DNA from 3 places in the Virgibacillus sp. GM2-2 genome. Region 3 is predicted to be linked to each of the others. Evidence: riboswitches for the same ligand, from Rfam matches in the RefSeq annotation. Region 3 holds a riboswitch; each other region holds the start of a gene.
What was found. A riboswitch is a leader RNA that binds a small molecule or an ion and turns the genes downstream of it on or off. The one in region 3 is predicted to bind cyclic di-GMP.
Positions count from the first base shown of each region.

Region 1: it holds a riboswitch for cyclic di-GMP, as region 3 does, so the genes downstream of both, ACY9Z2_RS07590 (anti-repressor SinI family protein) here and ACY9Z2_RS00275 (hypothetical protein) in region 3, are expected to answer to the same signal.
Region 2: it holds a riboswitch for cyclic di-GMP, as region 3 does, so the genes downstream of both, ACY9Z2_RS11300 (competence type IV pilus major pilin ComGC) here and ACY9Z2_RS00275 (hypothetical protein) in region 3, are expected to answer to the same signal.

Region 1 covers NZ_JBUZWC010000004.1:222,141-232,417, reverse strand. Annotated here, with positions in the region: gene ACY9Z2_RS07605 (class D sortase, LPxTATN-specific) at 1-617, opposite strand, end outside; gene tapA (amyloid fiber anchoring/assembly protein TapA) at 925-1,866, shown strand; gene ACY9Z2_RS07595 (LPxTATN C-terminal sorting signal domain) at 1,856-2,461, shown strand; cyclic di-GMP riboswitch class I at 2,586-2,670, shown strand; gene ACY9Z2_RS07590 (anti-repressor SinI family protein) at 2,692-2,832, shown strand; gene ACY9Z2_RS07585 (helix-turn-helix domain-containing protein) at 2,901-3,230, shown strand; gene ACY9Z2_RS07580 (VanZ family protein) at 3,312-3,827, shown strand; gene ACY9Z2_RS07575 (GntR family transcriptional regulator) at 3,864-4,592, opposite strand; gene nagA (N-acetylglucosamine-6-phosphate deacetylase) at 4,726-5,910, shown strand; gene nagB (glucosamine-6-phosphate deaminase) at 5,910-6,641, shown strand; gene ACY9Z2_RS07560 (YigZ family protein) at 6,955-7,590, opposite strand; gene ACY9Z2_RS07555 (sensor histidine kinase) at 7,775-8,914, shown strand; gene ACY9Z2_RS07550 (response regulator) at 9,147-9,839, shown strand; gene ACY9Z2_RS07545 (DegV family protein) at 10,095-10,277, shown strand, end outside.
Region 2 covers NZ_JBUZWC010000008.1:69,437-79,713, forward strand. Annotated here, with positions in the region: gene ACY9Z2_RS11285 (GspE/PulE family protein) at 1-1,506, shown strand, start outside; gene ACY9Z2_RS11290 (type IV pilus twitching motility protein PilT) at 1,517-2,557, shown strand; gene ACY9Z2_RS11295 (type II secretion system F family protein) at 2,561-3,760, shown strand; cyclic di-GMP riboswitch class II at 3,806-3,889, shown strand; gene ACY9Z2_RS11300 (competence type IV pilus major pilin ComGC) at 3,927-4,304, shown strand; gene ACY9Z2_RS11305 (prepilin peptidase) at 4,385-5,140, shown strand; gene pilM (type IV pilus biogenesis protein PilM) at 5,156-6,076, shown strand; gene ACY9Z2_RS11315 (hypothetical protein) at 6,089-6,631, shown strand; gene ACY9Z2_RS11320 (hypothetical protein) at 6,624-7,163, shown strand; gene ACY9Z2_RS11325 (MFS transporter) at 7,190-8,419, opposite strand; gene ACY9Z2_RS11330 (hypothetical protein) at 8,568-8,789, shown strand; gene ACY9Z2_RS11335 (DRTGG domain-containing protein) at 8,867-10,174, shown strand.
Region 3 covers NZ_JBUZWC010000001.1:56,882-67,158, forward strand. Annotated here, with positions in the region: gene ACY9Z2_RS00245 (dipeptidase) at 1-670, opposite strand, end outside; gene ACY9Z2_RS00250 (IS256 family transposase) at 984-2,153, opposite strand; gene motB (flagellar motor protein MotB) at 2,419-3,180, opposite strand; gene motA (flagellar motor stator protein MotA) at 3,158-3,958, opposite strand; gene ACY9Z2_RS00265 (acyl-CoA dehydrogenase family protein) at 4,142-5,296, shown strand; gene ACY9Z2_RS00270 (DUF5667 domain-containing protein) at 5,463-6,386, opposite strand; gene ACY9Z2_RS00275 (hypothetical protein) at 6,404-6,925, opposite strand; cyclic di-GMP riboswitch class I at 7,070-7,152, opposite strand; gene ACY9Z2_RS00280 (pseudouridine-5'-phosphate glycosidase) at 7,509-8,423, opposite strand; gene ACY9Z2_RS00285 (PfkB family carbohydrate kinase) at 8,420-9,529, opposite strand; gene ACY9Z2_RS00290 (hypothetical protein) at 9,718-10,277, shown strand, end outside.

The DNA.
Region 1 (10,277 bases), on a different contig from region 3:
TATTCGACAGTTTCAATCGGAAGAGCAGTTATTATATACCGTTCCGGTGCATCTCCGATAAATGAAAATGGATAACAGGTTGTAAGGGTTAAAACTTCTTTTGGTGCAGTAGAAGCAATGACCGTTCGATCATCCGCATCAACAATTTCCGTTTCTGTTATGGCATAAGAAAATTCGCCATATGGTAATCGAATAGTTAAAGTATCTCCGAGTTGCAATTCTCCCATATTGCGAAAAACTGTATCTCGATGTCCCGATAGTACAATTTGATCATTTTCAAGCGGATATGCTGTACCTTTATAATGGCCGACACCCTTTGCAAGTTCATCTTCATCCGTTCCTTCTACAATTGGTAACTCCGCATCCAGTCTTTCTATGTAAAGGATTCCGACAGTATCACCAGTTTGAGGAGTAAAGACCTTTTTTTGTATTGGTTTCTTTTTATCTTGATCGTCCACCGTTTCTTCCGCAGTTGGTAGTTGCTTGTTGTTTGCTAACAAAGCATGGGCTTCAGCAAGACTATCCTTTTGTGCAGATTCTGTATGAAACCATTGGTAGGAACCGATACTTAAGAAAACTATGCCAATCAATAGAAGAGTAATTGCTACTTTTTTCATTATCTCACCTCGAAATGTGATGCACTTATTATACATCGCATTGTTCGTTATAAAAAATATAAAAAGCTAAGTAAAATGAAGTAAATGCGTAAAAACAGAAGTAAATTGTTCGTTATAACGTTTATTTAAGTAAATACAAAGGTTTTGGAACTTGGCATATTGAATTATAATCAAATTAACGTTCTTAATAACAAACACACTGAACCTTAAAACGAACATATGCTTACCTTCAATATTAAGTATGTTCTTATTTACAATATATGAATACATTGCAAGGAAAATTTGATTTGTAAAGAGGTGAACTTTTGTGCGCAGTAAGCGGGTTAGAAAATTTCGATCAAAGTACTATTTGATTATTAATGCTGTAAAAGTAGCGTTCATTTGGTATATGATCATTCTTTCAGCAGTCTTTTTTACGTCAGATACACGGGCTTATTTTAATGATGTTGTGATGGTTCAAGGAAAAATTACTGTTGGTGAATGGGATGATGAACAACCACCAGAAGATACATGGGATAAGAGTTCTTTGGAATTTGCAGAAAGTAAAGACAGACAGGTTGAAACATGTGGACCAACTCAAGAAATCAAAGTTGAGTTAAAAAATGTTGGTGATAGGGATATGGAAGGTCCTAGTACGTATGAAGTTTGGTATTCCGAGGATGGAAATCCTAAGGAGGAAAAGGGAGGAATAAAATTAGATCTTCCTGAAGGTCAGGGAGTTATTGAGGCTCTAGATAGTGGGGATTCTACCATACTTTCTTATGAAACATCAAAGCTTGGGAATTATAAATTTAAAGCATATCAACGTCCAGGGCATCCAGGGCCAGATAATGGTAATAATGAAAATAAAGACGTAAATCCTTGGAGTGAAACAATTGAAGTAGTGAAGAAGGGAGATTGTACGAATCAGGAGAATACCTCTGAAACTGTGAAAGATAATAGTACCGAAAAATCTGGAAATGAGAACGAGAAAAAGAGCAAAGAGAATTCCTCAAAAAATAATGAAGGAACCAAAGAAGAACAGGAAACTTTAACTGAACCACCTTTAGAAGAAGAGCCACAACCTGAACAAACAGAAGAAACTTCAGAAACAAATCAGGAACCAAAAGAGACTGAACAAGTACCACCAGAAACAAAACAACCAAACGAATCGAAACCAAAAGAAGAGCAGAAAAAGATAGAAACAAAAGCAGTTAAAGAGGAAGTCCCTGACTCTGAAGTAAATGAGGGTGATACAGATGAATCATAAACGTCGTTGGTATACACTTATATTCTCTTTCATTTTGGTTACGACGATATTTTTTATACCAATTGCATCGGTATCTGCTACAAGTGGAGAGGTAGCTATCGACGGAATGCCAAACGATATACTTTTTAATGTGGAAAACTTGAAACCTGGAGACTGGGTAACGAAGACATATTCGGTCACTAATAATGGAGAAACAAGTGCTGAATATGGTATGAGCAGTGCGTTCTTAAGCGGTTCTGAAAAATTTTATAATCAACTGTTGTTGAAAGTTGAATTAGACGATCAGGTGTTATACGAAGGAAAACTACGTGAATTCACAGAACTGGAAATGCGGACAATCGAAGCAAGCGAAGTGGATGAACTAGATTTTAGAGTAGATATTCCTGAAAGTTTAGGTAATGAATATCAGGCATTGAAGGCTGAATTTCAATTACGTCTTTACACAACAGGCGCTGCAACTGCTGCAAGTGGAGGGTTTGGTAACACTTTGCCGGATACAGCAAGTTCAATGTTTACGTATCTATTAATTGGAATTGTGCTAATTACAATAAGTGGTATCACGCTATTGAGTTATCGAAGGAAACGGTTGGAATAGCGCTCAAAGGACATATTTTTCATAAATTCTAATTATTCTTTACAAAACTAGTAGCAATATGACAAAACAAGACACCCTATAATTGGGAAGCATATAGTACAATAGTAGTAGTAAAAATTGTTTCCTCAGAAAAGGGCAAACTTATTGAAAAGTAAGGGCGCAAAATCACAGGTCTACGGCGTTAATGCTACGGCGGCTGGGTTACCTGGAACACTAAATGGGGGCTAACAATGATAAAAATAGTGAAGCAGACAGGTCTTGATAGCGAATGGGTTAAGTTGTTACAGGAGGCAAAAAAGATTGGAATAACAACAGAGGAGGTTAGGTCGTTTTTAAGCGAGTCAAAAAAAGATGAAACTATTAATCATTAAAGTTGTGCTTTATATAGAACCACACACTTTTTTGTGATATACTTTCACTAAAGGTAGGTGTGTGTCTCTTGATCGGTGAAAAAATAAAACAACTGCGCCAAGATAAAAATATGTCTATATCTGAACTTGCGGAAAAAGCTGGAGTGGCTAAGTCATATCTAAGCTCAATAGAACGGAATCTCCAGTCGAACCCATCGATCCAGTTTATTGAAAAAGTCGGTGCTGTATTAGGTGTCACTGTTAACGATATACTACGTGATGATCAAACTACTAATATAGATGAACAATTGGATGACGAGTGGTTAAAAATTGTGCAAGAAGCAATGGAATCAGGGGTATCAAAGGAACAGTTTAAAGAATATCTTGAATTCAATAAATGGAGAAAAAAACAAGAATAACTGAATTTTTGTCTTGACCGTAGAGCTGAATTGGCATACGGTTTTTTCATGCACAAAATTAGTAAGGTGAGGGAATTTTTCATGAAAAAGTATACATACTGGTTACTTCCAATTGCATGGATGGGTGTCATTTTTTATTCTTCTGCGACACCATATCAAGAACAGGATATCAAACCATTTTTATCGGAATATCTTAATTTTTCGTTTCTGACTCCTTTTGTTGACAACATTGTATTTACCTATCATCAATCCGAAGTAAGTGTCGCGGCTTTAGGCATTGAGGGATTCGTAGAGTTTTTTGTGAGAAAAGGTGCGCATGTCACGGTCTATTTTATTCTCATGTGCTTATTTTATGTTGCCTGTAAAAAAACGCTACGAATTTCATTTAAAGCAAGTCTAGGCGCTTCGTATATCTTAACAAGTTTTTATGCGATATCAGATGAAATCCATCAAGGTTTTACGCAAAATCGGACTCCTTACATTGGTGATGTTGGACTTGATATGTTTGGTGCATTCCTTGCATGGCTTCTTATCTTCGGATGGGTTACGTATCGACATAAGAATAAAGGTTGGACAAGATATCGTCCAATTTCATAATTATCCACCGACACATATCGGTGGATAAGCCTTGCATCATCTACGCATCTGCAGCTTGAATTTATATTTATCTGCTCGGTAAGCAGATTTTACATATTCTAGCGGAGTGCCATTTTCATCATCAAGATAACTTGTACGTTGCATTAACAAAATAGGATCGCCTTCATTTACATGAAGGTGTTCTATTTCAAATGCATTTGCTAATGCTGACTCGATTAGTTGATCACCATAACCAATTGAGAGATTTAGTTTTGATTCGATATAATCATAGAACGATTCTTCAATATTTTTTGCTGTCAATCCCCCAACGATTTGTTGCGGTGTATATATGGTTTCCACTGCGACAGGGGATTCGTTGGCATATCTGATACGTTTAATCTCGTAAACTTTTTCACCAATTTTCAATTGTAAGATATTAGCAATTCGTTCACTTGCTTCTAGTAGTTGAAAACTAATTAATTGATTGGACGGTGTTAATCCTCTTTCTCGCATATCCTCGCTAAAGCCTGTTAACCCTTGCAAATCCTGTTCGAACTTTTTTTCAGAAACAAATGTGCCACGCCCTTTTTGACGATAAAGCAATCCTTCAGAAGCAAGGTTGGTAATAGCTTGTCTAACCGTCATACGACTAATATTATACCGTTCTGCATACTCCCGTTCTGATGGTAACAACTCACCCGGCTTTAATTCTTCTGTTTGAATAAGTAATCGTATTTTCTCTTCAAGTTGATAATAGATTGGTAAAGGCGAATTTTTGTTAATCATGTGTATCTCCTTCCGAACCTGTAAATTATATTGATTTTAACAAACATGCTTAGGGTTGTATACACATACCTTAATGTATAGACAACTATATGTTTGTGTGCTAACGTAACAGAATAGAAAGGATTGACTGGTGATGAATAAAGCTGAACTATTAATCATTCATAATGCGACCCTATACATGGAAACAACGATAATTGAACAAGGTTGTTTGGTAGTGAAAAATTCAAAAATCCGTGCAATCTATCAAAAGGATGAAACTCCAGAAGTTTTCCCACAAAATGCAGTAGTCATTGATGGAAAGGGAAAAAACTTGCTTCCAGGCTTTATCGATGGACATATTCACGGAGCTAACGGTGCTGATGTGATGGATGCGACAGAGGTTGCTCTCGATACGATTGCTGAAGTTTTACCTAAAGAGGGGACGACTAGCTTTTTAGCCACAACGATTACCCAACCAAAAGAATCAATTGAGGCTGTACTTGAGAATGTCTCTAACTATACAAATAAACCGGGTTTTGCTGAAGTGGTAGGAATCCATTTAGAAGGACCGTTTATCGAAGAAAGTAAAGCAGGTGCACAACCAGTTCACCATATTTTACGACCAAATTGTAATCTTTTTCAGGAATGGCAAAAGTTATCAAACAATAAAATTAAGACCATTACAATGGCGCCTGAGCACGATTTAGATGGTGCTTTTATAAAAGCAGCAAAACAGGCAGAAGTAAATGTTTCAGCCGGTCACACCGATTGCAATTTTGCTACGATGAAACAGGCAATTGAGTATGGTGTAGATCAAGTTACACATTTATGCAATGCCATGTCCGGAATCCATCATCGTGACATTGGGGTTGTAGGGTCGGTATTCCAATTAAAGGAATTACGTGCTGAATTAATTGCAGATGGAATCCATGTTTCAATGGAGATGCTTCAACTTATTTATGATAATGTAGGCAGTGAACGATTGATTCTTATAACGGATGCAATGCGTGCAAAGTGCTTACAAGCTGGTAACTACGAGCTAGGTGGGCAAGAAGTTACTGTGTCAGAGGACCGGGCATTATTAAACAATGGAACATTAGCTGGAAGCATCTTAAAAATGGTCGATGGTGTCAAAAACATGCTTCAACTGACAGGAGTAACGCTAACGGATGTGATTACGATGGCTTCTATTAATCCAGCAAAACAGATTGGAATTTTCGATAGAAAAGGAAGTATTGCAGTTGGAAAGGACGCCGATCTGTTATTAATAGACGATTCATTAAACATTTCTTATACCATTTGCCGTGGAACTATTGCGTACAAGGAGGTTTCAGCCTAGTGAAAATAATCAGGGTCAACGATTACGTGAAAATGAGTGAAATGGCTTGTAATATCCTAATAACAAAAATGAATCAGTTGAAAAATCCTGTACTAGGCTTAGCAACTGGCTCGACCCCTGAAGGACTATATAAAAAATTGATCCATGCATATAATCTTGGAAATCTATCATTTAAACAAACAACAACATTTAATCTCGACGAATATATCGGATTACCAAAAACAGATCCAAATAGCTATCATTTTTATATGCACGAGCATTTTTTTCAACATATTGATATTGAAAGTAAAAATGTACATGTTCCGAATGGGAATACAAGTAATATAAAAAAAGAGTGTACCGATTATGAAACGCTTATCCGTGAAAATGGTCATATTGATGTACAAATTTTAGGGCTTGGTACAAATGGACATATTGGATTTAATGAGCCAGGCACATCCTTTAGCAGTAGAACGCATATCGTAAAACTAGCTGAATCAACACGTAGGGCAAATGCTAGATTTTTTTCCAGTATCGATGAAGTACCACAAGAAGCAATCACGATGGGCATTGATACAATTATGAAAAGCAAGGAAATTATTGTTCTTGTATCAGGAGAAAGAAAAGCGGATGCAATGCATTCTTTCATCAACGAAGAAATACAGGAAAGTTTTCCTGCATCTATACTACAGAGGCATCCCCACGTAACCGTTGTTGCTGATGAAATGGCATTAACGAAAATAAAGGTATAAATGCGATGTATTTCATCTGTCATAGTTAGGCTAGAGACTACTCAGTAGCGGACACAGACGCCTTTATTTTTACTTTTCACCCCTATTTTTGGAGTTAAGAGGACTCAGGATTCGTTATTTAGCTAAAAACTGGATAAATCGGGCTTATTTTACTAAATACCGCATCCTGTGTCCGCTTACAGGCGCAATTGGCTCAATTTTGCTCGAATAAGGTACCTGACGTCCGTTCATTTCAATTTGTCGACTCGTAACCTTACCTTCATTACTCAGGAACAAATTTTATAAAGAGAGTCATTACCTCTTCTACTGGTTTTTAGTGTACATCTATCTCAACGTATTTATAGTCATTTTCCTCTAATTTCGCCTGATCGCTTGTTAAATCAATGACCCAAGTCTTGAATTCTTCTACTCTTTCTGTTTTTACATACATATGAAAAATTACTTGGTCAAGGTAATCGATTTTGGCTAAAACGTGGTCAGAGGTACGAAATGCGTTTTCTAATTTTCCAATTAGACCATAATCGACTGTGATTAAAAAACCTTGCATTAACTGCCTCTCCACAACACCAGTTTCCTTAATTACTTCAGAAGCAGTTCCACCATAAGCACGAATTAATCCACCCGCGCCTAGTTTTATTCCTCCAAAATAACGAGTAACCACTATAACCGTATCTTTTAGTTGTTGTTTTTTTATTACCTCTAGAATGGGGACTCCGGCTGTACCATTTGGTTCGCCGTCATCATTTGCTTTTTGTATTTGGTCATGTTCGCCAATCATATACGCAGAACAATTATGATTTGCGTCATTATGTTTACTTTTTATTTCCTCAATAAATGCTTGAGCTTTCTCTTCCGTTTCCACCCGTTTCACATATCCAATAAATCGGGACTTTTGAATGACAATTTGACTTGTTCCTTCTTGTTTAATGGTATAATAATTAGAAAGCATAACGTAATTTAACCTCCTTGGTTAACATTATTATAAAGCGGGTATAGACGGAAATAAAGAATTGGAAGTTAAAACCTATACCTTTTTACTAGAAAAAAGAATAATATACCATTAAGTGTGATAAAAGACCCTATTAAAAAAGTAATGAATCTCGAATGTATATACACATAGGTTGGTGAAAAAAATGGTAATAAAACAATCTGAAAAAGCTTTGGATGGAATTATTGATGAGATGATTGAAGTTGTTGAAAACAGCAAGGACGAGATTTTTAATATCAGTGAAGAATCTCGTAAAGAATATGAATTACTAACGCAAGAATTACTAGAAACGAAGAATCAAGTCATTGAGCATATCAATAACGGGGAACAGCTTGAACAAAAGGTTCGTTTTTCCAGAAAAAAGCTGTCAGAGGTTAGTAAATACTTTGAAAACTATTCCGAGCAGGAAATACGCCAAGTCTATGAAAATACCCATGCCATGCAGACAGACCTCGCAATGTTACAACAGCAAGAAAAAGCGTTACGAGCAAAGCGAGACGATTTGGAACGACGCTTACTCGTATTAGATCAAACAATTGAACGTGCGGAGGGATTGGCTGGGAAAATTACGGTAATCCTAACCTATTTAAACGATGACTTTAGGCAAGTAAACGAATTGATTGAAAATGCAAAAGAAAAACATGAGTTTGGTTTAAAAATAATTGAAGCTCAAGAGGAAGAACGAAGAAAGATTTCAAGGGAAATTCACGATGGACCAGCCCAGATGCTTGCAAATATTTTACTTCGTTCAGAGATAGTTGATCGGACGTTTCGCGAAGGTGATATCGATCATGTAAGAAAAGAAATTAGTACCATGCGTAAGATGGTTCGGTCGTCTTTATACGAGGTACGTAGAATTATTTACGACCTACGTCCAATGGCTCTAGACGATTTAGGTTTAGCGCCTACCTTAAAAAAATATATTGCTAACGTTGCAGAATATACGGGGATTAAAATTGAATTTGTTTCTATTGGAAAAGAACAACGGTTTAATCAAAAGTATGAAGTAGCGTTTTTTAGATTAGTACAAGAAGCTGTCCAAAATTCAATCAAGCATGCAGATGCAACACATATAGTTGTTAAATTGGAAATGAAACGAAATAATTTAGTAATGATAATCAAGGATAATGGCCGAGGCTTTGATCCTAACATAAAAACGGATAATTCATTTGGGTTAATTGGTATGCGAGAGAGAGTTGACATGCTTGACGGAACATTTAAGATTAACTCGATCATTAATGAAGGTACCGCTATTTTTATTAGCGTTTCACATAAAGAAAGATAGGTTTTCACCAAATTATTTTAATCAGAATTATCAGACTTAGGAAAGTTAGGAAATAATTCCTAGTCCATGGAAACAAAACTTTATGTATACTGGTGATATACCGATATAAAAAGAAAAATGAAATCATCTATGTAATAGGGAAAGATAGATAAGAAATAGAAAAGTGAAGGCAACTGCTTAATAGTAGTAGCTGAAGCTAGTCACAGAATTCATTGTAGGAGGAACAAATATGATGGTAAAGAAAGACCTTACAAAAATTGTGTTAATAGATGATCATAAACTTTTTCGTGAAGGGGTTAAGCGAATACTAGAATTTGAATCTTCTTTTGAAATAATCGCAGAAGGTGATGATGGGAACGTTGCAGCGCAATTAGTGGCTAAGCATAAGCCTGACGTTGTGTTGATGGATATAAATATGCCCGATATGAATGGGGTGCAGGCTACTGCAAATCTAGTTAGACATTACCCTGATACACGGGTGATTATTTTATCTATTCATGATGATGAAAGTTACGTTACGCATGCATTAAAAACTGGAGCACAGGGTTATTTGTTGAAAGAAATGGATTCAGATGCACTAATCGAAGCAATCAAAGTGGTAAGTGAAGGAGGATCTTATCTCCACCCACGTGTGACGCATAATCTTGTTCAAGAATTTCGTAGATTAGCTAAAGAGGCTCCCGCAAACCGATCTGATATAGGAGCCGATTATCGTAAACCATTGCATTTGTTAACACGACGCGAATGTGAAGTATTACAGTTATTGGCTGAAGGAAAAAGTAACCGCGGTGTAGCGGATTCATTGTATATCAGTGAAAAAACAGTGAAAAACCATGTTAGTAATATCCTTCAAAAAATGAATGTGAATGACCGAACCCAGGCCGTTGTAGCTGCAATCCGAAAAGGATGGGTAGAGATTATTTAATACAAACAATTTGTTTTTGTTCCTCAACTAAACTGTAATTCCTATTATGTCCTGATACATCATGTGTCAGGGCATATTTTTACTTATTGAAACACACCGCTGTGGTGAAAGCGACTGCGCGAGAGTATACAAATAGAAATATGCAACAGTAATTAACATACCTATTTTGAAGGTGCAATTTCACTATCATTCATGTAAGATATAATAAAAGAAGATAGTATAGTGTTGGATGATTTTTAATAGAGGTGAATATATATGAAAGTTGCTGTCATGACAGATAGTACAGCATACATTCCGAAAGATATTCGGGAAAACGAATCGATACATATGGTACCACTTAGTGTTGTTTTTGGCGAAGTCTCTTATCAAGAAGAAATAGATTTAACTACTGATGAGTTTTACCGGATGGTTGCAAATGCAGAGAACTTACCAAAAACG
Region 2 (10,277 bases), on a different contig from region 3:
GAACGCGGGTATATTACAGAGCGTCAATTAATTGAGGTCCTGGAATTCCAGCTTGGAATACCACATGTTTCTTTGTATAACTATCCAATTGATGAAAATGTATTAGGGTATGTAACAAAGGAAGTTGCACAAAAAAGTAATATTATGCCTTTGAAAATCCAAGATAATGAGTTAATCATTGCAATGAAAGATCCAATGGATTATTACGTAATCGATGATTTAGAAATGGCTACAGGACACAGTATTTCACCGGTAATTGCAGCTAAGGACGATATTCTTTATGCGATTAACAAGTATTATTTCAAAGGGGAACTAGACGATAATACAAAACAAACAACAGATAAGGCAGAAGCCCCTGTAATACGAATATTGGATCAACTTTTAAACACCGGTGTACAGCTTAAAGCAAGTGATATTCATATTGACCCACAGGAGACAAATATTCTTATTCGTTATCGAATCGATGGTAGATTGCAGACAGAAAAAGTACTACAAAAGCATTTACAAAACTCGTTGATTGCTCGGATAAAAATATTGGCCGATTTGAATATCACCGAAACAAGGCTACCACAGGATGGGAGAATTAAAACAACTGTAGGAGTAACTCCAGTTGATTTGCGTATTTCTTGTTTGCCTACGGTTTATGGTGAAAAAGTAGTAATTCGTATATTAGATTTAAAAAATGCATTAATGCAATTAAGTGAATTAAATTTTTCAGAAGAAAATTACAGACGCTACTTAAACTTAATTGAACAGCCATCAGGGCTTATTCTGTTAACTGGCCCAACTGGATCAGGTAAATCATCTACATTATATGCATCGATTAATCACTTAAATAAGGAAAATGTAAATATCTTAACTATTGAAGATCCGGTTGAATTCCAACTAGAAGGAATTAACCAGGTTCAAGTTAATAGTAAAATAGGATTGGATTTTGCTACTGGACTACGATCCATTCTACGACAGGATCCGAACATCATCATGATTGGTGAGATACGAGATCAAGAAACGGCTGAAATAGCAATTCGCGCGTCAATGACTGGACATTTGGTGTTTAGTACATTACATACTAACAGTGCAGTTGATACGGTACCTAGATTAATAGATATGGGAATTGAGCCATATCTGGTAGTCAACTCGTTAAATGGAATAGTTGCTCAACGACTAGTTAGAAAAATATGTCGTGACTGCAGAACGGAACGTCAACCGACCGAAATGGAACAAGATTTATTCCGTAAAAATGGGATGACGGTGGAAAAATTACATTATGGTAGAGGTTGTAATAGCTGTCATCAACAAGGTTATCGTGGAAGGATAGCGGTTCAAGAAGTAGTCGTGATTAATGAGACAATTAAAAATATGCTATTGAATAATCAGTCGCTGTCACAGGTTCGAGCATATTTAAAGGAACAAAACAATGCTGTATTGTTACAAGATGGACTAGCCAAAATTAAAAAAGGGTTAACCACTATGGAAGAGATCCTGCAGGTATCTATTAACATCTAGGGGGGATTATATGCGTCAACACTTTGATCATTGGTTAACGGTAGCATACAATAAAAAGGCTTCGGATGTTCATCTTACGATCGGAAAACCACCAATTTTCCGGATTAATGGAAATTTAGAAATACAGGAATTTGACGTATTAAGACCCGAGGATACGTATCAAATTGTAAAAGAAGTTATATCTGAAAAACATTGGAAACAGCTAGACGAAAATCGAGATTTGGATTTTACATATGGAATTAATGGTGTTTCCCGTTTTCGTATCAATACTTTTTACCAGCGTGGACAGCTTTCATTAGCGATTCGGTTAGTTCCGAGAACAGTTCCATCAATTGAGGAATTATATTTACCACAGGTTGTAAAACAGTTAGTTGAACATCCACAAGGTTTGATTCTAGTAACCGGCCCAACTGGAAGTGGAAAAAGCACAACCCTTGCTGCAATGATTGATTATATGAATCGAACCATGCGAAAACACATTATTACACTGGAAGATCCAATTGAATACATGCATAATCATGACAAATGTGTCATTGACCAAAGGGAGTTAGGATTTGATACCAATAGTTTTGCGAATGGACTGCGCTCAAGCTTACGTCAAGATCCAGATGTCATTTTAGTCGGGGAAATGCGTGATTTAGAAACAATCTCGACAGCAATTACAGCTGCAGAAACTGGCCACTTAGTGCTCGGAACACTTCATACGACGGATGCTGTTTCAACTATTGAACGAATTATTGATGTCTTTCCATCAAACCAACAAGCTCAGATTCAGATACAGTTATCGTCTATCTTAAGAGCAGTTATTTCGCAGCGGTTGTTGATTACGAAGGATCAGACAGACCGCGTTGTAGCGACAGAAGTGTTAGTAAACAATTCTGCAGTAAAAAACTTGATTCGAAATGAGAAGTTACATCAGGTTCAGAATGTATTGCAAACGTCAAAAGAATATGGAATGCATACACTTGAAATGGATCTTAGGCGGTTATTACAAGAAGACCGAGTTTCGTATGATACAATTGCTCCTTTTATACAAGAAAGGAATTTGTAAAAGATGAACTTTCAATATTCTGGTAAAAGAATATCAGGGCAGAAAATTAGCGGTAAAGTGGAGGCAGACACAAGAGAAGAAGCGATTAAATCGCTTGAACGCGAAGGGTATATTATTTTTGATATTTCTGAAACAAAACCATGGAATAAAGACATTATATTAAATAAAAAAGTAAAAAATAAGGATTTTGTAGTATTTTTACGACAATATTCAACGCTAATCCGTGCAGGGATTTCTATTTCAGATGCTACAAAAACGATGGTAAAACAAACCGATAATTATGCCTTACGTCAAGCGTTATCCGATATAGACAAGCAGTTAGAGAATGGTCAATCCCTTTCAGTGGCAGCTGAGCGACACCCAAAAGTCTTTCCTTCTCTATTAGTGAATATGATTCATGCAGGTGAGGTTAGTGGTAAGCTAGACGAAATTTTAAACGAAATGGCAGATTACTATGAAAAAGAATATCGGAATAAACAAAAGGTAGTTTCTGCATTGCTTTACCCAAGTGTAGTTGGAATCATTACTATATTCTTAAGTGCATTTTTACTCATTTTTATCGTTCCAAGGTTTGTTAGTATGTTCCAGTCTTTTGGGGAAGATATTCCACCTTACACACAATTTATCATTACATTAAGTCAACTAGTTGGAACTTATTGGTGGATCCTTTTTCTCCTTATTGCCATGGGAGCCTTATTGTATAAATATTTTATGCAGTTTGACAGTTTCATCTATCGGATGGATGTAATTAAAATGAGGTTTCCGTTTGTAGGTGTATTAGTCCATAAAGGTGTATTGGTTCGAATGTTGCAGACACTTAGCACCTTATTTAATAGCTCTGTCCCAATTATTCGATCTGTCGAAATAACCGAACGAGTAGTAGCAAATCGCGTTATACAGTCCGCGTTAGCGAAATCAAGGCAGTCATTAGAAGTTGGTGAATCATTAACGAATCCAATGAAGAATCACTGGGCTTTTCCAGCATTGGTCGTACAGATGATTCAAATCGGTGAAAAGACAGGGACATTAGACCATATGTTAATGAAAGCCGCTGAGTTCTACGAGGAAGAAGTAGAACAACTGTCTAATAGAATTAAAGTTTTAATAGAGCCATTAATGATAATTGTATTAACAGTAATGGTCGGAAGTATTATCATGGCAGTAGTCATACCAATGTTTTCACTTTTTGAAAATTTTCAGTAAAACTGGTAGATATTTGTCAGATTGTAAACTATAATAGACTATAAGACGAAAGTAGGAGACAATGATAGATTATCGATAGAATGGGCACTGAGATAATCTGGAGTCAGTAGTGCAACCGACCAACTGGGTCTATGGAATAATCGATCTATAAAAAGGTGGGGTCAACATGGTCGAACGATTAAAGAAAATGTTAAAGAGAGAGAAAGGTTTTACATTAGTTGAACTTTTAGCGGTTATTGCGATTTTGGCAATTGTTGTGGCAATTGCGGTTCCGACGATAGGTGGAATTATCGATGATGCAGAGACAAAAGCTGATACTGCTAGTCAAGAGCTAATTGAAAATGCCGCTAGATTAGCAAATGTAGCAGCTGGTGATAAAGGTAAAGATGAATATTCTATTAAAGACCTTGTAGATGATGGATATTTAGAAAATGTACCAGAAGGTTTTTCAGAAAGTGACACTGTAGCCAAAGTAGGAAATGAATGGGTATTCGGTGGTACGGATACTTCTAACCCAGAAGAACCTGAAGAGGAAGAAGAATAAATTTCAATTATATTTTCAACGCCTTGCATCATTTGTTGCAAGGCGTTTTCTTCCATTATACATAGTTAAGGGGAAACACAATGGAAATTGCACTATCAATCATATTTTTTATCCTTGGATTAATCTTTGGATCTTTTTTTAATGTAGTTGGGTTACGGTTACCATTAAAACAACCTTTTGCCAATGAACGTTCATGCTGTCCAAGGTGTAAGAATTCGCTTGCATGGTACGAACTGATTCCTGTATTGTCATATGTCTTACAGGGAGGAAAATGTCGGCATTGTAAATCACCAATTTCCATTATTTATCCTATCGGTGAGTTGGCTACTGGTTTATTATTTACTCTATCCTATCTTAGAATTGGAACTGAGCTCGAATTAGTCACCGCATTCATGCTCATTTCCATGCTAATGATTATCTTTGTAGCCGATATAAAATATATGTTAATACCGAACAAGATACTTCTTTTCTTTTTACCGATATTTATCGTTTTGCGCATAGTACAACCGCTTGATCCATGGTTTACTTCGCTAACAGGAGCAGTTGCAGGACTTGGAATTACTGCATTAATCATCATCATAAGTAAAGGTGGTATGGGCGCAGGAGACATGAAGTTGTTCGGTGTTCTAGGGATCGTGTTAGGTTTAAAAGGAATTTTATTGGTATTTTTCCTTTCAACAATCATCGGGGCTATCGTAGGTACTGTGTTGCTATTATGTATGGTGGTCGATCGGAAACAGCCAATACCTTTTGGACCATACATTGTGGTTGCGAGCATCATTTCCTACTTTTATGGCCCTGCTATTATTGATTGGTATACAAAATTTTTACTGTAAGTAGGTGTAGAGCAGATGGCAATCGGAGTAAATGGTAGAGTAAACATTGTAATCACTAATCGTGTTTTGCGTTACTCGTACCATAAAAACGCATCATTAGATGGTCTTGTTGAACAAGGCGAAGTAGAATTACCACTAGGTACAGTAAAAGACGGAAAAATTATGAATAGAGCAGCTTTACTTGAAATCATTAATCAACTTGTACATAAACAAAAATGGAAGCGAAAAAAACTTTTTTTTTGTGTTCCAGATGATACAGTTGTCATTCGTGAGTTGAATGTGCCTGTAGCACTTTCAGGAGAAGAGGTAAAAGGGTATATAAAAACGCAAATAGGAAATAGCTTTCACCTTCCGTTTGGTAATCCAGCAATCGATATAGAAATACTAGACACCAATAAAGAAGAACAAACCGTTTTATTATTTGCTTATCCAAAAGAGAAACTTAACGAATTTGTTTCCGTTTTTCATGATGCGGGGTTAAAGGTTGAGGCGGCTGATCTTACGTCGTTATCCATTTACCGTTATTATTATCTTCATGAAAAAAATAAAAATGATGATGTGTTACTGATTCATTGGAATGTTGATTCGTTGATTTTGACAGCTTTTAATAAACATAAAGCCATATTTACACGATATAGAAGTTTGGAAACTACCAAAGAAAAGATTGATGAACAGCTTGCTATCGAGCTAATTAACGAGCAAATCATTGAGATTAATCGAATAATCGATTTTTACCAGTTCAACATAACGAATGGAGCTTCAAGTATCACTAAGTTATTGATATCTGGTGATTTTCCTTTTTTAGATCTGGTCAAAAATGAAATGGAATCTCGTGTATCGATCCCTGTTGTTTTAATTGATGAGTTAAATGAAAACCAAGAAACGGATATCCGATTTATTGATGTACTTGGCCTTGCTCTAAAACAAGAGGCGTAAAGGGGAATAGTAATGAATACAGAAATCAATCTGCTAGAGAAACAACCGAATAAATACGCCCCCTTTATAAAGCTTGGGACAGCTTTTTTCATCTTACTGTTAATTGTTGTAGGCATCATTTTGTTTCAACAACATCATTACGATACTAAGATTGAACAACAATCATCCAAGTTGGAACAATTGGAAAATACACTTAAGGAAAATCAGGAAAAGCTAGTTGATGAGCAGCTGAAGAAACAATTGATTTCGGACGTTAACATAATTAAATCAATGACTGTCCCTAATGTAAAACTCTATCGTAATATACAGGAGTTACTCCCTAATGTAGAACAGTTTGTCTCGTATGAGGTAACGGAAACGAATGATATCGTTATGGAAGCGCAATTCAAGACGTTAACGGATGTTGCTGCATATGTAAAAGCGTTGTTTCAACAATCTTATATTCAGGGAGCAGAATTAACCTCTATTTCATTGAATGAATCAACGTACCAGGCCATCATAACTATCACTGTTAATCAGGAAATTTTGATGAAGGAGCTTGGGAACAATGAATAAACCATTAACTAAAACAAAGTTATACGGCATACTTGGGCTAATTGTAACGAGTGCTCTTATTTACTTTATTTCCTATACGATACTGATCAAACCGATGCAAGCGGAGCTAGCTTCAATGAAGGATAACGTTGCACTGTTTCAGGATCAGGTAGAAAAAATCAACAACCAATCGAGTAATGATCAGGAGACAAAAAGTAATTCTGTAACCGAACAAATTCCATTAAGCGAAGAGCCGGCATCTATTTTATTACTTATCGAAAAAATCGCAAATACGTCTGGAGTGACAGTTAATCTACTCGAGACCGTTGAGGGTGAGTCGAGTGAACGGAGTAAAGAGATACCAAAGGGAATTAATGGTCAAACCTATACGTTAGAAGCAACCGCCCCTAGCTTGGCGATGGCAAACAAATTTTTGACAGCGTTTAATCAAACGAACCGATTACTTAATGTAGAAGGTTTAACCGTAAACGAAGCAGAAAATGGTGTTACATTACTGGTTACATTTACAGCTTTTCACGCAAATAATAATTAAATCCTCCCATAAGTGGGAGGATTTAATTATTTCTCACCATCTGCTTCTGGCTTTATGGTTTTAAAGGCTAAAAAAGCAGCGATAAGTGCTAATATGGAAAGCAGACTTACTAACCAGGTTAAATTCTGTTTCATTAATATGGCAATTACTGGTGGTCCAGCTGCAACACCGACAAATCGTGCGGAGCTATAGACCGCTGTAATCGTTCCTCTAACACTCTTCTTTATACTTTCCGTTATTAAAGCGTCCATACAAGGAAGAACTGCGCCGATTCCAACACCACAAATAAGAAAAACAACGATTAAGTAAATAAACTGCTCTGAAAATCGGACTGCAACTACAGCACATCCAGCCACAACAATTCCAATAAAAGTAATCCATTTCATCATAATTAAATTGTCTTTTATTTTCTTACCGGTAATGTACGATGCTAAGCAAAGTGCGGCTAGGGGAATAGCAAGAAATAATCCCTTTTTTATACCTTTAAAATCGTATACCTCTTCTAAAATGCTAGAGAGGTAAAATAAAATGCCAAATAAAATAAACATTAATATAGCGCCAATAACAAAAATAGATAGTAGCCATCGTTTATGTTTATGGAACACCTCTTTTGTATTTTTCATAAATTCTTTAAATTTTGGTCCCTTTTTATCATCCTTTGGTTTTTTGACCAAAAATAGGATAAGTAAAATAGAAATAATGCAAAATATCGGTATAGAGAAGAATGGTAAGAACCAAATCATTCCCGCTAGTACCGCACCTAGTATTGGACTTAATACTTTTCCAAAAGTATTAGACGTTTCTATAATACCAAGCGTAGAGCTAACATCTTTATCCTTTTGAAAAATATCACCTACTAACGGTAAAACGATTGGTGCTGTTCCGGAGGCGCCGATACCTTGAAGAATTCTTCCAACAATAATCATTAAAAATGGTTCATCTAATTTCCAGGACGCAAACCCTGCTAACAAAGCTCCTATCCCCGCAATGGCTAAAGAAGGAATGATCACGACTTTCCTTCCGAATCGATCAGAGAGAAATCCAGCTATTGGTATAAGAAATATAGCTACGATTGAATAAACACTAATAATGTAACTGGATTGTAGCTTTGAAATACCTAATTCCGTCTCCATAATAGGTAAAACGGGAATTAGCATCGAGTTTCCTAAGGTCATAATTAATGGAATTGATGCCATCGAAACAATTGCCCATCTTTTATCGTGGACTTCATTGCTCTGTTGTTCGTTACCTTTCATTGTGCAAGCTTCCTCTCTAAACATAGACTATTCCTTACTATTCACTCTTTTTTTGTTCTTTATCCTAGTTGGAAAAAACTACTTTTTACCAAGTTCTGAATTGAGTCGTTGAATCATATGGTAAACCATAGGACAAGGAGGGAGTTTTATGCGACATTACGCAGTATTACGTTTATTATTAGCTTGCTTTTTTTTATATTTTGCATGGCCAGTTATTCCTACAGCAACAACACAGATGGAGGCATTGTTCTGGGGAATGTGGTTAATTTTCTTACTATTAGTTGTTGCAGCGAATAGTGCAACACTTTTTCGAATTACAGAACCTCCATCTATGGAACAGGAAAGAACTAGAGTACGTCAAAGGCTTTAACATTGAGGTTTGGCCAATTCAACTGTATAATTAACACTATGAAATTGACTAGTACAGTTGAAAGTTGGTGAGGACCAATGGCAACGAAACATGAACAAATTATTCAGCATATAGGTTCTTTGGGAATCGGAAAAAAAATATCTGTTCGTCAAGTAGCGAAAGACTTAAACGTTAGTGAAGGGACTGCTTATAGAGCAATAAAAGAAGCGGAGAATCAAGGCTTAGTTAGTACAATTGAGCGTGTTGGAACTATCCGAATTGAGCGAAAAAAGAAAGAAAACTTCGAACGTTTAACTTTTGCCGAGGTAATCAATATTGTTGATGGTCAAGTACTTGGTGGTCATACTGGATTACACAAAACGTTAAGTAAGTTTGTAATAGGTGCTATGCAATTGGATGCAATGATGCGTTACACAGAACGCGATTCGCTTTTAATTGTTGGTAACCGCGTAAAGGCCCATGAACTAGCTTTGCAAGAGGGGGCAGCGGTTCTTATTACGGGTGGCTTTGATACGGACGAACACATTAAAAAGCTTGCTGATGATAAGGAAATTCCAATTATGTCCACCAGCTATGATACCTTTACCGTGGCAGCGATGATTAACCGTGCGATATATGATCAACTGATCAAAAAGGAAATTGTCTTTGTTGACGATATTTTCACTCCAGCTGATCAGGCTTATGTATTGAAAATTAAAGATCCACTTGAGCGCTGGTATACATTAAATGAACAGTCTACCCACTCAAGGTTTCCTGTTGTTGATGATAAAAAACGTGTAGTTGGAATGGTTACTTCTAAAGATGTTATTGGTAAGGATGGACAGGCACTAGTTGAAAAAGTTATGACAAAACGTCCGCATGTTGTACAGACAAAGACATCTTTAGCGTATGTAGCCCATATGATGGTTTGGGAAGGTATTGAAGTAATGCCTGTTGTTGACCAGTCAAATAAGTTACAAGGTGTCGTTTCAAGGCAAGATGTGTTAAAGGCTTTACAACAAATCCAACGTCAACCTCAGGTCGGTGAAACAATTGATGATATTATTTCACGCAATTTAGAAGCATTAGACGAAGATCAGACGATTTTTCAAACAGATATTACGCCGCAAATGACGAATCAACTTGGGACTTTATCAAACGGGGTATTTACTTCACTTATTTCGGAAGCTAGTAGTCGTTTGCTATTACAAGTAAAAAAAGGGGATTTAGTCGTTGAAAATATTACTGTCTATTTTATGAAACCAGTTCAAATTGACAGTAAAATACTCATAAAACCAAAACTGCTTGAGGTAGGTAGAGTCTATGCAAAAATAGATGTGGAAGTATTTAACGATAATAAGATGGTTGGAAAAGGTCTACTAATGGCACAATTAATTGATCGATAAGAACAAGAGGTTGGGACAAAAGTATTTCTTATCATTAAAATCCGAACGATGGAGATCAGTGTAAAAACGCTTCGGAAATATACTTCGCTTTCCGCGGGAGAGT
Region 3 (10,277 bases):
TATTAGGAAACATAGCCTTAATTTGTTCATCATACAGATTGCGCGGGTGATCTGCGTAGGCACGCGTATTCGAATGGGAAGCAATTGGATAATCTGCCAGCTCCATAACATCCCAGAATCCTTTTTCCGTTAAATGGGAAACATCCGTAAGTACATGGTGCTCGTTATTGAGCTTTACTAACTCCTTCCCAAGGAGCGTTAATCCACCTCCACGCGGCTCTTCTGCTCCATCAGCACACAAATTTGCAGCATTCCACGTCAACCCTACTGACATGACGCCAAGCCGATACAAGTGACGCATTTTACCAAGGTCATTTCCAATCGGATCAGCACCTTCTAATGTTAGTACTGCACCAATTTCACCTTCCTGAAGCGAGTCAAATTCCGCCCACGACTTGATGTGCTTCATTTCTGGATTTTTCCCTAATACTTCCGTATAAAATAAATCAACTTGCTCAAGTGCATGCTGCCATTTTTCATCAGACGACACATCCGGATGAATGAATATCGCAAAAAACTGTACCATCGCTTCTCCAGCTTTTAAATTATGTAAGTTAGCGTTTAGATGCTTCGAGTTTGTAAAAGTTAATGCTCCATCCTTATAATACATCCCTCGCTTTGCAAGTTGTAGTTTCAATAGAACATCACAATGTGTATCAATTATTTTCATATCTCACACTCCCCTCTATTAGAATACCACAACCAAGGTTAGACCTGGAGTTATGCAGGCACATTTGGAGGTAAGCGGACACCAAAGTCCTTATTTGTGCAAATATAGGCTGAAAACGGCTGTTCGCGGACACAGGATTCGTTATTCACCCAAAAAGTAATAGCTACAACGTGTTTTTACCTGAATAAGGAGTCAAGTCCTTATTATTGTGTAAAAGCTAAATACAATATTTACAACCACTATAAGGTTTAATTGATTTTTGATAGGAGGGGGCCATGGCCCCCTCCTAAAATTTGCGGCCATTTACTTCCTCTTACTTTTTTAAAAATGTTCGATTGCCAAGATCCAATTTATCTTCATAATCCATTAACACCGCGCCAATTAGCCGAAAAGCGGATTGCTGGTTTGGGAATGTACGGATTACTCCTTCTCTTCTACGTACCTCGGAATTCAATCTTTCTAATACATTGGTGGTACGTAAACTTACATGATAGTTCTCGGGTTCAGCATAAAATTGTGTCGCGTCATCAAAGCCTTCATCTAAGATAGCAACAGCCTTCTTGTATCCCTTTTCTTCTTCGTATTTCATGATAAATTGGTCTTTTAAGGTGCGTGCATGTTGCATATTACTTGCGCGAAAAATAGCCTTTAATGCAGATTTGGCTTCCTCTGAATTCTTGTTTGGCAACGTGTCGATCATATTTTTCAACATATGAACAGTGCAACGCTGCCAGCTCGTCCCAACGAACGCTCTTGGAATGGAAGCTTTAAGCCCAGCATGTGCATCAGAAATGACGAGTCTTGGTGATTGTAGACCTCTGGATTTCAACGATTCGAAAAACGCATACCAGCTAGTTTCGGATTCTGCGTGATCCACTTTTAGCCCAATTACTTCTCGTTTGTTTTCATCATTGACACCCATAGCTATGTAAACGGCTTTAGAGACCACTTTCTGGTCCTCACGGACTTTGATGTACATAGCATCTACATACACATATCGATAACTCATCACGTTAAGTGGTCGATTCGCCCACGCATTGACAATCGGGTCAAGCTTTTGAGTAAGGTCGGACACCATTGACTTCGAAACAGACTCGCCACATAGTTCCTCCATGATTTTGGTGACTTTCCGTGTGGAGACGCCATTGACGACCATTTCCAGCATGGAGAGTAAAAGAGCCTTATCACAACGGGAGTAGCGTTCGAATATGTCTGTAGAAAATCCACCACTACGTGTGCGAGGAACCTTCAAACTAATTTTTCCATTTGGCAGAAGGTATTCTCTTTCATAATAACCGTTGCGGTAATCCTTACGTTCTGAGTTACGCTCATGGGAACTGGCTTGTATAAACTGATCCCGTTCTGTCTCCATGTATTGGTTTAGAATTAGAACTAATGAAGACTTCACCACATCGTTTAGACCGGAGTCTAACACGTCACCTTTAAGTTTTTCAAAATCTAGTGTAAAATTGATTTGGGACATCATAATTTCCTCCTGTTCGTTTTTCGTGGTTGAAAACATTGTAACATGGAGAATTATGATGTCTTTTCTTTTTACACAATTATATGGACTTAATCGAATAAGGAATCCTGTGTCCGATCAACCCATAAAATATGCCAAAAAAAGAACAATAGCGCATTCTGTGTCCGCTAGCATGCCAAGAGAGAAACGTCATTACAGTACATTGGTTTTGCATTGCCATTAAAAAAGGCACCTAATACTTTCAATAAGTACTAGATACCTCTGATTAATAGTTTGGTAAAATTAATACCTCAACGCGACGATTTTTTGCTTTATTTGCTTCCGTATCATTCGGCACAATCGGGTGGTATTCCCCAAACCCTTTCGCACTAAATTTTTTCGGATCAAGTGATTCATTCTCAAGTAGTAAACGCATGAAGTGAACGGCCCGAATTGCACTCAATTCCCAGTTCGAATCAAATTCCTCATTATTCATCGGACGGTTATCCGTATACCCACTTACAACTATATTTCTTGGTGGGTCTGTATTTAAAAAATTGGATATTTCCCCTGCTATTTCACGACCAGCTTCTTTTACTTCTGCACTTCCCGGATCAAAAAAAACATCATTCACAATGGTAATTAATAATCCTTCACCACCGAGCTTTGTTTTCAAAACGCCAGAAAGATTGTTCGCATTAATATAAGCGTTAATATCCTCCTGTAATGCCTTTAATTCGTTCATTTCTCGTTCCTTAGCACTAATTGGCGTTTCTTTTTGCTTTTCTTTCTCTTCCTCTTCTTCCTTTTCTTCCACCGGTACTTCATTCGGTTTCATGACAGGGCTTTCGTTATGTTCAAGAACACCATTACCACCTGTGAATTCACCCTGAAAAACCTTTGCAAGCTCTTCAAATTTCTCTGCATCGATACTACTCATCGCAAACAAGACAATAAATAATGCAAGTAACAGGGTTAATAAATCTGCGTATGGGATAAGCCATGTTTCATCAATGTGATTCTCTTTATGCTGTTTCTTTTTGCGCATCTTCTACCTCCTGATTTATCTTTGATAGTTCCTTAGGAGATAAATAGGATCCTAGTTTGTCTTTAATAATTTGTGGCGATTCCCCATTCGCAATCGATAAAATACCTTCAACCATCACATACTTTACTTGCGCTTCGTTCTTAGACTTTTCCTTTAACTTGTTCGCAAACGGATGCCATAACACATATCCAGAAAAAATCCCCATTAGCGTAGCAACGAACGCTGCAGATATAGCATGCCCAAGCGCTTCTGTATCTTCCATGTTACCAAGAGCGGCAATTAATCCGATTACTGCCCCTAGCACCCCGAGTGTTGGAGCGTATGTACCAGCTTGGGAGAAAATTTGTGCACCTTTTTGATGCCTTTCTTCCATAGCATCTATTTTTTCAAGCATGACATCACGAATAAAATCCGGCTGCTGTCCGTCCACTACCATTTGCATTCCAGAATATAAAAATGTATCATTTGTTTCCTCAAGCTTACTTTCCAGCGATAGAACACCTTCTCTACGGCTAATCTCAGACCATTCCGTAAACATCTGAATAACCTCTTTGATATCTTTACTCTTTTCTTCCTTAATGATGATTCTAAAAAGTGTTGGAACCTTTTTTAGTGTACTCATTGGAAATGCAATACAAACCGATGCTGCAGTTCCGACAAAAATAATTAAAATCGCCGCAGGATTTAAAAGCGCAATAGGGCTAACTCCCTTAAGTACCATTCCTACACCAATTGCAATAATAGCTAAAATTACACCAATAAATGATGCTTTATCCATATCATAACCCCCGATTTACGTTCTACTATCTATACTGTATATATCGGGTTCATTTCGGGAATTTTGAAATACTATCGCGAAAATAATATACCAGCAATATACTTTACACAGGCACAATCAAAATGAAATAATATACTATAAAATCCGACTAATTTTGTAGGAATAATTCTAGGAGGTTCACGAATGAAACTATCTGATCTAAATACAATAGATGAAAGAATTACCGCACTTGAAGAAAAAGTAGCACCCTTTAAAGATAGAGCCCAAAAACATGACGAGGAAAGTTCTTTTCCTTTTGATAATTTTAAAGAGTTAAAAGAGATTGGATATCCCGCTTTAACTATTCCAAAAGAATATGGCGGACTCGAAATTTCCCTGTATGAAATGCTACGCCACCAGGAAACAATTGCAAAAGCTGACGGATCTACGGCATTAGCCATTGGCTGGCATATGGGAATTACAAAATTTTTAGGCGAAAACAAGATTTGGGATAAGGAAAAATATCAAGCATTTGCGAAGGATGTTTTACAAACAGGAGCACTTCTAAATAATGCGGCTACAGAACCAGCTACTGGTAGCCCGACTAGAGGTGGACGCCCAGAAACTGTTGCGAAAAAAACCTCCTCTGGCTGGATAATAAACGGTAGAAAAACATTTACGACACTGGCACCAGTTTTAAGCTACTTCGTTGTCAGTGCATCCATTGAAGGCACTGATCAGGTAGGAAATTTTTTAATCAAACGCGAAAGAAATGGCGTAACAATTGATGAAACGTGGGATTCAATCGCAATGCGTGGCACAGGAAGCCATGATCTTGTGCTAAAGGACGTTCAGGTTGACTTGAGCGATCTTGTTCAATATATAACACCTGGCAATAAACCTGCTGCCGGTTGGCTTCTGCATATTCCAGCATGTTATTTAGGAATAGCACAAGCTGCTCAGGAATATGCTGTAAATTTTGCCACCAATTATTCACCGAACAGCATTGAAGGCACTATTTCTGATCTACCAAATGTTAAACAGAAAATCGGGGAAATGGAGTTACTTGTTATGGAAAGTCGACACTTTCTCTATTCCGTTGCAAAAAAGTGGGATGAAAGTAGCGCGGAAGAAAGACAATCGATGAAGCCAGAACTTGGAGCAGTAAAATTATCCGTTGTTAATCATGCAGTAGAAATTGTTGATTTAGCTATGCGAATTGCAGGCGCACGCAGCTTATCTAATCAAAATCCGCTTCAACGCTATTATCGTGATGTGCGAGCAGGACTTCACAATCCACCGATGGACGACATGACCATCATACAGCTAGCGAATACGTCAATTGAAAGAAATAATTGATCCAATAAAGTGAGACTTCATTTAATGGGGTTTTGTTTCTTTTTCTCCCCTACTGAATGGTAGTTGAACAGAATCGTACTTTTACGAGCAGTTAAGACAGAATAAAAGGTGGTTGATCTCGTTAATCAGAGACCAACCACCTTAATTGTTGAACTAGCAAGCTATGTTAATCGTCTTCTCCATCTTCGTTCTCACCTTGATCATCGTTGTCTTCGTTTTCATCCTCTTCTTGTTCATCGTCTTCATCTTCTTGATCTTTTTCTCTTTCTTCTCGTTCTTTAGCTTGCTCTCTCTGTTCTTCGGCCTTTTCCTTTGCTTCTTCTCTTCTTTCTTCAGCTTCTTCTCGAGCTTCTTCTTCACGCTCTTTTTGCTTTTCTCGTGCTTCCTCTTCACGTTCTTTCGCTTCTTCTCGAGCTTCCTTTTCACGCTCTTTCGCTTCTTCTTTTAATTCTTTTGCCTCTTCTTTTGCTTCTTCTCTTAATTCCTTAGCTTCTTCATTTCTTTCCTCTGCCTCTTCATTAGCATCTTCTTCGTCTTCACTCACTTGGTCATCATCTATCTCAGCAGTTTCATCATCCGAATCGTTTTCTTCTGCCTCGTCATTGTCGTCATCTTTATTTTCTAATGATTTTTGTTGATTCTCTAAAGCTCGTAAAATACCTTTTCTTGCTTCTTCCGGAAAATCAGCACGCTCCAGTAATGCAGTTAGCTTTAGAATACTAGTTTTCACATCACTTACCTCGTCTTCCACTTCAGAAAGGTCGTCACCAGCCTCTTCAGCTTCTATCAAGTTTTTTTCCAGTTCTTCTACAAGCTCTTCAAAATCTTCTACTAACCTTTCAGCAGTTTCTTGATCACCATTTTGCATTGCTTGCTCAATTTCTTCTAAGCGATTTTCAGCAAATTCATCCTGTAATAAAACTTTATCGCTAATGTCATCCGTAAGTTTATATTCCGTTTCTTCCATTAAACGAATGGTTTCATACAGCTCTGAATCAGGACTTACAACAGTACTCCCGTCTTCAGCATAAACTTGTCCACCCACAACTAATCCTATTCCAAGTGTAATACCAGTAATACGTTTCAACATCATGCCCACTCCCTTTTTCATTTAGTTTTGATATTAGTTAAAAAATCATGAATAGCCTGTTTCGTATTTTCATATCCTTGATGCGGTGTCATAAAAGTATAGATGTAGGTAAAATTCTGATGCTTATCTAAAAAAATATCAGTGCGAATACTATTTTCTAACGTTGATTTATAGGAAAGTTGTTTTTCCTTATTTTCAATAATTTCAACTTCACCAGCACCGAGAAGGAACTCGTCCTTCAATTCGTTAAAGCTTTTATACGTAGGAATAGTAGTAATTATTGCATTTACTGTTTCGTTCTTAAACGAAACAATCAACTTATCCTTTTCCACCTGCTCTTTAGTTAACTGCCAACCTGGTGTTTGTTGAACAACTACAGGGAATTGATCATTCTCATAAATTGATGCTTGTTTTTCCAATTGTTTTGGTGATTCGGACGCGTTCGCTTCTTTTTTCTTAACGGCCTCAACGTCACCACAAGCGCTTAAAAATAATAACGTTACTGCTAACACACATATGTAAAACAATCGACTCTTCATCGTACCCACCTCTTCTCACCATAGTAGAAAACCCGGCATTTACCTCGTCCTTAATAGGTATGCCGAAGCTTGTTATAACAAGGGCTGCCATAATTTGTTATAAAAAAACACACCCGTTTACATGGATGTGTGCTACGTCCAGTAACCGGTAGCTGGCAAGCTTAGTTTTCACCTTAGCCCCTATAGCTTTGCGTCCCTAATTTTCATCAGGTTTGCCCTTATCAATTTACTAATCTATTTAATTATGTAAAGTATATACGAACAAGCAACAAAGTTCAACAAATTTTTCAGACTTTTGGAATAAGAAAAGCACAAGCGCCTTGAAAGACACGACAAGCATAAGCAGAACGCTGCAGTGTGTTGTTTTTTACCACACGGAAGTGGACTGCTTATGTCTCGAGTGTCTAGGCGATGGAGCTGGACAGGTTTTATATATTCTTATCTTATAAAAAAACCAGGTATCGCTTCAACTATATCGATACCTGGTTTTTGTTTCACTGACTAGGAAAGTATACGTTCTTATGGATTTCAGTATAAGGGCAACTAAGGTTTTCGCCATTTGGCGATAAGCCAAGTTTTCTAATTATTTTTTTGAAGTTAAACTCGCAGCAATTTGTGCACCAACTTTTGCGTTGTGGTAAACGAGCGCAAGGTTAGCATCTAAGCTTTTGCCTTCTGTTAACTCTTTTATTTTCCCTAGAAGGAAAGGCGTGCTATCCTTACCAGTAATATTTTTTTCCTTCGCTTCTTCAATCGCATCCTTGATTATTCCATTAATGTACGCCTCATCCATTGCATCCTCTTCCGGAATTGGATTTGCGATTACTACCCCACCATCTAATCCTAAATCCCATTTTGCTTTTAACGTTTCCGCAATTTCATCTACAGAGTCTGTTGAAAAATTCACGCTGAATTCACTTTTTCGTGTGTAAAAAGCAGGCAAATATTCTGTATCATAACCAATTACTGGTACACCTTTTGTTTCAAGGTATTCCATTGTTAGACCAAGATCAAGAATTGATTTTGCCCCTGCACAAACAACTGCAACGTTTGTTTGTGCAAGCTCTTCAAGATCAGCTGAGATATCCATTGTCGTTTCCGCGCCACGGTGTACTCCACCTATTCCACCTGTAACAAATAGTTCGATTTCCGCAAGCTCTGCACAAATCATGGTAGCAGCAACCGTTGTCGCCCCAAGTTTTTTAGTCGCTATAATGTATGGTAAATCGCGACGTGATACCTTTGCCACATCATCACTTTTTCCAAACATCTCTAATTCGTCTTCCGTTAAACCAACTTTAATTTTACCGTCCATTAGCGCAATAGTCGCTGGGACCGCACCATTATCACGTACAATTTGTTCCACTTTTCTCGCCATCTCAACGTTTTGTGGATATGGCATTCCGTGAGAAATAATAGTTGATTCTAATGCCACTATTGGCTTCCCAGCGTCTTTAGCTTGTTTTACTTCTTCTGATAATACTACATACTTTTTCATATTAACTCCTCCAAATCGAGTTCAAATTGATGTTTTGATAAATTTTGTCTTACCGTATAAGTCGACAGAAGCGTCTGATGTGCATTAATTATTCCAGACTGAATTACTGTTTCAAATGAGCGTTTCTTCAACCAGGCATATAACACACCTGCGCAAAATGAATCTCCAGCACCGGTAACATCGACAATATCTGGAGTGGGTATTGCAGAAAAGTGCTGAACTGGCTGATCGTTTCCGCCAGCCATCACACCTTCAGCGCCTTTTGTAATAATGACATTTTCTACACCTAAGTCTACCCACTTACCAACAGCTGTTTCCCAATCAGAAGGATTCTCCAATCGACAATCCATATATGTTTCTGTTTCATCTATATTGGAAATGAGCCAAGTAACACCACGCAAATTATTCGGTAATCGTTTCATTTTAGGTGATGAAACCGGAATAATAGCAATTGGGATTTGGTGCTTTGAAGCAAAGGAACAAAGAAATTCAACTGTTTCACTTGGACAGTTCAAATCCACAATCAAGCACCTCGCCCGTTGTAGCAGTGCGCTATTCTTTGTTAAAAGTTCGGGTGTAATAGAATCGTATATATCCATGTCAGCAAGAGCAAGCGCTAAATTGCCGTCAGCGTTTAACACAGCGGTATACGAACCAGTAGAAGCATTTTCAATCTGCGCCACATAATCTAGGTTCATAAATGGAGACGACAGGCCCTCAATTTGTTTCCAATCAGAATCGTTTCCACTAACAGAAAGTAAAATCACTTCTTCACCCATACGACCAAGATTTTCAGCGATATTCCTCGCAACGCCACCAACAGATTGGGAAGACCTGACAGGATTTGATGTTTCCGAGACAATTTCTTCTTTCGCATACAATTTACGATCGACATTGGCTCCGCCAATACAAATAATCGGTCTCGTTTCATTTAAAACGTATGCCTTCCCATAGATGTAATTCTTCTTAACCAATCCAGAAATTAGGTTCGCAACAGAAGAACGGGACAATCCAACTTTTTCAGAAAGCTCATTCTGCGAAATAAATGCATTTTCTTTAATCAATCGCAAAATCAACTCTTCGTTTTCATTAAGATCTCGTTTCATACTTCACCACCTAACTTAAACATTTGTTTATTTTATTAACTTTTGTTTATATGTTATACAACTAGTATAAGCAAAATTATTTATTTGTCAAGAATATGCCTTTATTTCCAGCAATAATATACTTTTATATCCACATATTATCGGGTATAGTTTATGTGATAGTTTTACTTTTAAAAGGGGGATTCGTAATGACGTTACGTCAAAAAATTGCCATACCTGTGTTCATGTGGATCCTTTCATTTATGGCTCTTTATCATTTGACCAATGAGATGATTCCTAATCCGTTTTTTCTATTATTTTTAGTTCCGGTCGTTGTATTTTTCACTATTAAGGATAGAGTCTGCTTTCTTGTATTTATATTAGTTACACTAGTCACAGCCCTTTCGGCTTTAATACTAGCTTTTATTGATAATTGGACAACACCCTCCCAACTTAAATGGATTGGCATACATAGCTTAATTATCCTGAATATCTGGTCAATCTATGTGATATCAAAGTGGTCCTATACTACGGCAAGGAAAAATGAAGTTTTATCGAAGCGCGTTGAGGAGTTAGAGGAACACATAATTGACACTACAATTCTTACAAATCGTGAGTTTGAAAAACAAAAAAATATTATTAGTACTGCAATGAAAAGAAAAAAAGAAGGTGGATACATAGTAAAAATCGGACTACAAAACCTTCCAAAAAACGTGCGTAAAATAAGTTTTATCAAAATTGCTGATTGCACAGTCCAAACTATTCGTGC